Regions from separate parts of the Paenalcaligenes sp. GW821-LYS-B07-1 genome, predicted to be linked through region 2. Evidence: predicted binding sites of a transcription regulator. Region 2 holds the regulator's gene; the other holds the start of a gene.
What was found. Region 2 encodes FNR, which switches genes on or off when oxygen is low (the NO sensors DNR and NnrR bind a similar motif). Its sites were predicted from a motif close to TTGATNNNNATCAA; they were not measured.
Positions count from the first base shown of each region.

Region 1: a site for FNR is predicted at 2,561-2,574, ahead of AC3QL0_RS15170 (universal stress protein). Genes of this name have one in related genera too.

Region 1 covers NZ_CM179516.1:3,152,321-3,157,063, forward strand. The annotation lists gene AC3QL0_RS15150 (amidase) at 1-497, shown strand, start outside; gene AC3QL0_RS15155 (ectoine synthase) at 484-870, shown strand; gene AC3QL0_RS15160 (urea carboxylase-associated family protein) at 921-1,766, shown strand; gene AC3QL0_RS15165 (GntR family transcriptional regulator) at 1,771-2,451, shown strand; gene AC3QL0_RS15170 (universal stress protein) at 2,644-3,084, shown strand; gene AC3QL0_RS15175 (cytochrome b) at 3,150-3,671, opposite strand; gene AC3QL0_RS15180 (AI-2E family transporter) at 3,694-4,743, opposite strand, start outside.
Region 2 covers NZ_CM179516.1:1,210,605-1,215,347, reverse strand. The annotation lists gene clpB (ATP-dependent chaperone ClpB) at 67-2,661, opposite strand; gene fnr (fumarate/nitrate reduction transcriptional regulator Fnr) at 2,995-3,720, shown strand; gene AC3QL0_RS05700 (hypothetical protein) at 3,823-4,056, opposite strand; gene ccoG (cytochrome c oxidase accessory protein CcoG) at 4,081-4,743, opposite strand, start outside.

The sequences.
Region 1 (4,743 bases), 1.6 Mb from region 2:
TCACGGCCGGTGCCACTGCGGCAGAAGGCGGGATGATTAGCGCCGAAGCCTACGGCATCCACCAGCACTGGTTAGACAACTATGGTGAGCAATACGACCCATTAATACGTCAGCGCATTACCGCTGGTGCTGCGTTACCAGCATGGCGCTACGCACAGGCTCGTCAACAACTACACGAGCAAACACGCGCAGCGCTACATCAACTCGCACACATAGATGCCGTACTGACACCTACCTGCCCCATGCTGGCTCCCGCCCTCGCCCCGCTACACGACAGTGAGTGTTATCTGGCCACCAACAGGCGCTCATTCTTACTCACTGAATTTGCAAATCGCCTGAATCTACCAAGCCTTAGCTTGCCATATACCCCCGCCAATACGCACAGCATTGGCTTATTAGTGACTGCCAAACCCCACAACGAGCCTAGGCTTCTTGCTCTAGCCCAGTGGATAGAAACCCTTTTACTTGCCAAGGAGCAACACCATGATTGTGATTAATGCCAAACAACTGCGCGGTACCCCTAGAGACGCAAGCGGCCCGGGCTGGGAAAGCGTACGCATGATTGTCAAAGACGATGGCATGGGCTATTCCGTACACGAAACACGCATCACAGAAGGTGCCGAGCTAGAACTGGAATACAAAAACCACTTCGAGACCAACTACTGCGTATCCGGCGAAGGTGAAGTCAAAGACCTGAACACCGGTAAAACCTACCCCATCAAAGCAGGTGATATTTATGCCCTAAACCTGAATGACCCGCACATGCTGCGCGCCATCAAAGGTGACCTGCATTTGCTGTGTGTGTTTAATCCACCGCTCAACGGTGATGAAACCCATAACGCTGATGGCAGCTACGACGTGCGCGACTAATAGCTCCCCGTTTTCTGCTGGTTTTTACACATCATCTTTAGAGGTATCACATGGGAAATTATCCTGCCGCCTACCAGTCCACTCAGGGCTCAGCACTCTCTGTGGACAAAGCGTTCTACAGCCGTCTTATAGAACGCCCAGAAACGCGCACCTTAGTAGACAAGTTTGTGGTGCCCATACGCAGTGGCAAAGCATGGGAAGTACCGGCTGGCCACGTCTGCCGCATTGTCACTATTGAAGGCCCTCAAGTAGCCGATTTAAACATGTGGAATAGGCACGACCCGCGCGAACGCATGTGGGCATCCCGTACACGTCAGCTACAAGCCGCACACGTTAGCATTCATGATCGTTTGTGGTCTACGCTGCCCTTCCTACGTCCTATGGCCACTATTACTGATGACACCCTTGCCAACTACGGTATTGATGGTGACGGCGGTCGCGTCCATGACTTGCTGGGCACGCGTTGCGACCCTTACGTCAATCATCTGCTCACAGGTGAAGATTTCCATTTCCACTGTCACTCCAATCTGACACGTGCGGTTGCTCCCTACGGCTTAACGGAATTCGACGTACACGACGTCTTAAATGTGTTTCAATGCACAGGCTTGAATGACGACGATCAGTATTTCATGAAGGCCTGCCCTGCTCAAAAAGGCGACTACTTCGAATATTTTGCCGAAATAGACTTGCTGTGTGCGTTGTCTACCTGCCCTGGCGGTGATTTATCCGTACCATTATGGGGGCCAGACGCCCGTGACCCTATTGATGTTTGTCGTCCATTAGGTGTAGAAGTATATGCGTTGGCACCAGAATTACTGGAAGGTTGGTCACAACCAGAACGCGCCCGTTACCACGGCCACCACGGCATGAACCCTGAACTCGTTCAATGGAGATGAGTCATTGAAAACCAAAATCGATGTGGAAAATCTATCTATTGTTGATGTCATTGGCTACAAGCTACGCAATGCCATTATCGAAGGTAAGTTGGCCCCCGGAGAGCAATTGATAGAAGTGGATCTCGCACAAACCTACGATGCTTCACGCAATAGCATCCGCGAAGTGCTGCATCTACTGGTTCGCGATGGCTTGGCCACATCGATTCGTCACCGTGGCGTCTTTGTACGCAAGTTTCACGTTGATGATCTACAAGACTTATACACTGCACGTCGTACCTTGGAACTGCACGCTGTGCGCTCCTCGCCTCCGCCTTCCCGCACGTTGCTCAACAAGATGGCCAGAAACAACAAGCAAGCCGAACGCGCCTTGGCCAAAGAGCACTGGCAAGAAGTGGGATCACTCAGTTTGATGTTCCACCAACTGGTGGTGTCCATGCTGGGTAGCAAACTGTTGGATGAGTTCTTTCTCACCCTCTGTGCGCAGCTACGTTTGGTGTTCTTTGCCGGCCCTGATGAAAAAATCGTTCAAGCCCCGCTGTGGATAGATTGGGAACGCCGTATACATCAATGTTTATGCGACGGTGACATCGCCCAAGCCGAGCACGAGTTAGCACAGTACTTAGATGCCTCTGAAAAAGCCTTGAGCAAAGTGGTCAGCACATACCAAAACTCAGGTCTGAAATAAACACTGCATTTACCTGTTATTACAGCCTTTTTCCATGTGTGTAAGACTTTACCTGATATAGTTTTCATAGGACGACCTAGATAAGGTAAAACCAAGTGAGCGTACCTGCTTGACCCGTATCAATCCCTTTTTTACCTATCGTGGCAAAATGTGTTTTAAGCCCATTGTTTTTTCATCAAGGTATTTCAACATATGAAAACTGTACTATTGCCCTACGACGGTTCCGACACCGCCAAACGTGCTCTGCAATATCTGATTGATCTGTCTAAGGATTATTCCGGCTTCTCAGTGCATGTACTGAATGTGCAGTTTGATCCGCAAATTTATGGTCGCAGCTACACAGCCTTCATTGGCGACGCGCTGAAGCAACTACGTGAGGACACACACAAATACGCGATTGATATGGCCGAGCAAGCCGCTGCAATGCTGCGCGAAGCTGGCATCAATACTACTGCTCACGCTTCTGTAGATACCGATATCGCATTCGCTGTAAACGAACTGATCAAATCGCAGAAATGTGACTCCATCGTAATGGGCACACGCGGTATGAGCGGTTTGGGTAATCTGTTCTTGGGCTCGGTAGCCACTCGCATCATTCATCAAGTAGACATTCCTGTCACTCTGATCAAATAAGCGGGTACTCATCTACAAAAACAGGCGCTTTACGCGCCTGTTTTTTATTGCCTATTCACTACGTATTACATACGTCCCATTACATCTGTTGCAGGGTTACGTTTGTGCCAATAGGCCAAAAAGATATGTATGAAGATCGCAATAAACAACACAATGCCCAGATTACCGTGCCAATTGTTCCCTAGCGCTACCATCCACTCTACCTTTTGCTCGCTGGCTTGTGTGATAGGAATACCGAAATAGTTGAAGGCGCGTCCCGACCCATATTGGCGGAACAAGGCCATACAGGGTACTACCAGCATAAACACATACATCAAACGGTGTCCCCACAAGGCAAACGTGCTAATCGCTGCTGGCGATTCTTCACGCATCTTCCATGCCCACAACACACGTATCCACCACAACAGAAACAGCGTAAAACCTACTATGCGATGCCAAGGCCATAATGCATCCGCAAAAGCCGACCCGTCAGCAAACCGGCTAACGAGAATTGTCACCAGCATCACACCAAAACCTATCGCCATTAACCAATGCAAAAAACGGCTTACCCCATCGTACCGTGCTTGCGAATTGGAAAAAGAACGCATAACAGCCTCCTTCATCTAAACGTCATGGAACAGGATGAGTGGATGCATGATGCGTCCACTCACGCCACATAGCAACTAACAATGCCATCAAGACCGGGCCTATAAACAACCCTACAAAGCCCATAGTCTGTACACCGCCTACCAATCCGAAGAATGTAGGCAAAAATGGAAGTTTCACCGGGCCGCCTACCAAACGTGGGCGCAGCGTTTTGTCTACGATGAAGAGCTCTATCGCCCCCCACAAGAACAACCCCACACCAGCACCTACGCTACCCGACCCCACTAAGTACAGCGAGATCAGCGTAAAGGACAATGGCGCACCACCAGGTATCAGCGCCATGAAACCAGTGACCACCCCCAGCAACGCTGGAGACGGCACACCCGCTATCCAATAGGCAATACCCAGCACAATCCCTTCACCCAGCGCAATTAGCCCCATACCGGTGACAGTGGAGTTTACTGTTGCCGGTACGACACGCGAAAACCGCTGCCAGCGCTCAGGCAAAATGCGCTCGCCGATGACATCCAGTTGGAACAATATATGATCGCCGTCTTTATAGATGAAAAATAAGGTAATCAGCAGAAACAACAATGTCAGCATCAAGTGGAACACGTTACCTGTAGCCGACAGCACCATACGGTAAATATTGCCTAAATGCTGGCCGCTGACCATCTCTACCACAGAGCCTAATGCATGAGGCTCACCCAGATAAAACGTCCAGTACTCAGATAGTCTCTGCCCTACTAACGGTAATGCGCTTATCCAATCAGGTACTGGCATACCATCGCGGTTTGCCGCTAAAGCCCACGCAATAAAGCTGCTGGCTTCTTTAATAGCGAAGGACAACGCCAATGATATGGGTACAACCACCACCACAATCACGACTAACAGCGCCAAAGTGGCCGCCAAGGTATTGCGGTTATTACAGTACGCCAATAAACGTCTATACAGTGGCCAACTTGCCAAGCCTATGATCAGCGCCGCCAATACGGGCACCAAAAAGCCATGCAAGAAATACAAACCGGCCAAGACAATAAGTAGCAATAACCAACGGGCAATCAGGTGAGCCGG
Region 2 (4,743 bases):
AGCCCTATATACAAAAAAGCCCCACTCAAAGAGATGGGGCTTTTTGCTTAACAAGCACTAACAGGCTTATGCTTTGCTTGCTTTCTGGTCGAACACAAAACTGCCGTCTCGCCAGTCTACCGGTACTACATCGTCTTCACCGAACTGGCCTTCCAGAATCAGTTTGGCCACTGGGTTTTCGATGTTTTGCTGTATAGCGCGTTTCAACGGTCTTGCACCAAACAACGGATCGAAACCAACTTTTGCCACTTCAGCCAATGCAGCATCGCTAACTTCCAACTGCATGCCTCTGTCAGCCAAGCGTTGTGCCAAACGTTGCAACTGGATTTTGGCAATAGATTGAATCTGTGCCTCGCCCAGTGCATGGAACACCACAACCTCGTCAATACGGTTCAAGAACTCAGGGCGGAAGGAAAGTTTTACCTCTTCCCATACGGCTGATTTCACTTTCTCGTACGGCTCGCCAACCATTTCCTGGATGTGATGAGCACCCAAGTTGGATGTCATAATCACCACGGTATTACGGAAATCAACCGTTCTACCCTGGCCATCCGTCAAACGACCATCATCCAACACCTGCAGCAAGATGTTAAATACATCTGGGTGCGCTTTTTCTACCTCATCCAGCAGAATCACACTATACGGTTTACGACGCACGGCCTCAGTCAAATAACCGCCCTGCTCGTAGCCCACATAGCCCGGAGGCGCACCTATCAATCTGGCTACCGAGTGTTTCTCCATGAACTCTGACATATCAATACGAATCAAATGATCCTCAGAGTCAAACAAGAATGCAGCCAAGGCTTTAGTCAGCTCGGTTTTACCCACGCCGGTAGGTCCTAAGAACAAGAACGAACCATAAGGCTTAGATGGATCAGCCAAACCAGCACGTGAACGTCTGATCGCATCCGCAACCAACGACACAGCTTCGTTCTGACCTACCACACGCTCTTCAAGGTGCTGCTCCATGTTCAGCAATTTTTCACGCTCACCTTGCATCATACGAGACACAGGAATACCGGTTGCACGTGACACAACTTCCGCAATTTCCTCAGTACCTACCTGAGTACGTAACAGCTTCGGCTTGTCTTCCAGTTTGTCTTTAGACTGCTCGGCAGTAGCCAAACGACCTTCCAGCTCTGGTAACTTGCCATACTGCAGTTCAGCCAACTTATCAAACTGACCTTTACGTTGCAGTTCAGCCATTTCCGCTTTGAGCTGCTCAATTTCTTCCTTGATAGACTGTGTACCTTGTACAGCTGCTTTCTCTGCTTTCCAGACTTCTTCGTAGTCGTTGTACTCGCGCTGTAAACGCTCCAACTCCTCTTCAATGGTGGCTAAACGACGCTGTGACGCATCATCAGTTTCCTTACGCACAGCTTCACGCTCGATTTTGAGCTGAATCATGCGGCGATCTAGCCTATCCATGACTTCAGGCTTGGAGTCAATCTCCATACGAATACGGGCAGCAGCTTCGTCAATCAGGTCAATCGCTTTATCCGGCAAAAATCTGTCGGTAATGTAGCGGTTAGACAGCTCGGCAGCAGCCACAATGGCCGGGTCGGTAATCGCCACACCATGATGCAGCTCATAGCGCTCACGCAAGCCACGCAAAATCGCAATGGTAGATTCCACATCAGGCTCATCCACCAGCACTTTCTGGAAACGGCGCTCTAACGCAGCATCTTTCTCTATGTACTGACGGTATTCGTCCAGCGTGGTTGCACCAATACAATGCAGCTCACCACGTGCCAATGCCGGCTTCAACATATTACCTGCATCCATAGCACCTTCGGCTTTACCTGCGCCAACCATGGTATGGATTTCATCAATAAAGAGAATGGTTTTACCCGCGTCTTGAGACAACTCTTTCAAGACAGCTTTCAGACGCTCTTCAAATTCACCACGGTATTTAGCACCCGCCAACAATGCGGCCAAATCCAATACCAACACGCGTTTGTTTTTCAGGTTTTCAGGCACTTCGTTGTTCACGATACGTTGCGCCAGCCCTTCCACAATCGCTGTCTTACCCACACCCGGCTCACCAATCAGCACAGGGTTATTTTTGGTCCTACGTTGCAAGATCTGTATAGAACGACGAATCTCATCGTCTCTACCAATCACTGGGTCTAACTTGCCCAAGCGAGCACGCTCAGTCAGGTCAGTGGTGTATTTGGACAACGCTTCTCTATTCGCGTCGCCTTCTGCATCACTGACCGATTCACCACCGCGCACAGCATCAATCGCTGCTGCTAGCGCTTGTTCATTTAGACCTGTTTCTTTTAATAAGCGGCCTGCCTGCCCTTTATCTCGGCTTAATACCAACAAAAACAATTCGCTGGCAATATAGGTATCGCCACGCGAGGTTGCTTCTTTTTCTGTTAATGCCAACGCGCTTTGCAGCTCGCGACTAATATTTAGATTTACATCCCCAGATGAAATCTGAGGTAATGCATCAATTGCCTTTTTAACTTCGGCTTGTAAACGCGGCACGGCCACACCAGCACGCGCCAATAGACTGCCTGCTCCGGAATCCACGTCAGCCAACAATGCAGCCAATACGTGCACAGGTTCCAGATAAGAATTGCCCTGTTGCAATGCCAAACTTTGCGCATCAGCCAAAGCTTGTTGAAATTTTGTCGTTAATTTATCAATTCGCATGTTGCCTTACTCTAGGTAATGTGCAGAATCTTGCGATGAGTATTCACAGACTGCACCAGATTAATTTCGCTTGACTTATAGATGATGACATCTGGTCAAACTTCAAGAGCCTGTTAAAATCATTTATGTGATTATTTGCATTTTCTTACATTTATTGCAACTTACTAAAATAAAAGAAAAAGCAAAATCCTTGATGTTTCAAAAAGAGCTTTTAAATAAGTTAGAATACTAAGTATGGCACTTCACTCCGAAGTGCAACTTTTATGCTGCGCTTGAAAATAAGCTCTAACCACGGTCGTTGTACCTAACCATTTTCAACCGTAGCCGCTTTCTATGCAAAAACGAATCTCTGTCAGTCACGATGCTATACGTTGCTCATCCTGCATGCTGAATGAAATCTGCTTGCCGCTAGGGATGTCCAACCACGACCTGCAGAAGCTGGATGATCTGGTCAAGGAACGTATACGTCTGAGCAAAGGCTCTTTCCTGTTCCACCTTGATGATGAAGTTGATGCCATCTATGCATTACGCACTGGCAGCATCAAGACACAACTGGAAGACGCCTCCGGCCAAGTACAGATTACTGGCTTCTTGCTACCAGGCGAGATCATTGGCATGGACGGATTATTGAATAATCGCCATGTCTCTCACTCTATCGCACTGGAAGACAGTGAGGTCTGTGTGATGCCGTTGAACGAGCTAGATAAGCTCTCATTGCAGCTACCTATCTTGCAACAACAACTGCGTCGTCTGATGAGCAAGGAAATCAACCGTGCTCATACTCTGATCATGAACTTAGGTGCGTTACGTTCTGAACAGCGTCTAGCTGCTTTCTTGATCAACCTGTCTCAGCGTTTGTCTACCTTGGGTTACTCCCCTTATCAGTTCATTTTGCGCATGAGCCGTGAGGAAATCGGTAACTTCTTAGGCCTGACATTGGAAACCGTTAGCCGTCTGTTCTCGCGCTTTGCTCGCGAAGGCCTACTGCGTATCCAACAACGCGAAGTCATGATTCTAGACCTGCCTGCTCTACAAGCCATGGCTGGAGTAGACTGCTAAACCGCAGCCCTCTATACGCAAGCCACGCTACATCGCAACGCGTAAGCATCAAAAAAATCCCACGTTACAACGTGGGATTTTTTTGCTACGTAGTATTTGGCTTTATTCAGCCTCTACCACTACGGGTGTCTCAGGTGCCTTGTCTCGCGTTACGACCAAGCCGCGCTTCTGACCACCATCGTTAATGGTTTCGCTAACCCCTGTAGGTTGCAACACCAAGGCAATGGTCACTGCACAACCAACCATAGCCAAGAATGGGCCTGCCATAAGGATCCACGGCCAAGGCTCTTTAAACCACGGCTGTGTATCCAAATCCTGATCTATTGCATTTGACATGATGAGTCCTTTATCGTGTGCGCCCTAGCGAGGCACATAAAAACGTGTTTTCTCACTGATGAACTCTTCACCAGACTCAGCGCTACCAGGTTTACGGGCCGTAATCACGATATCGTGCATACCCTCCTTCAAACCCGCATCGACAGGAACTTGTACGTGCACCGGAATCAGTTCGTTCGTTGCTGCAGGTACAACAATTTCTGCACTGCCACCATTCACTGTACTAATGGAGATACCAGGGAAACCCTCTACACCCAACTCGATGCGCATAGGCTGCTCTGACTTGTTCATCATTTGCAGTCTATAAATGTTCTCTATATGACCGCCCGGAACTTCGCGCCCCATTACACCCCGATCTCGGATCACATCCATATGTAGATCATTACGGGCCATCAGCGAGTAAACCGCTGCCACAGTAATAAGACTCAGAATTGCAATATACACCAAGATGCGTGGCCTAAACATATGCCTACGTACCTGATCCTGACTCAAGCGCTCGGTAATAGCACGGCCAGAGGTGTAGCGGATTAACCCTTTAGGATAATCCAGTTTTTCCATCACATCGTCACAGGCATCGACACAGGCCCCGCAACCAATACACATGTATTGCAGCCCTTCTCGAATGTCGATACCGGTCGGACAGACCTGCACACAGAGGGTACAGTCTACACAGTCCCCTAAGCCTGC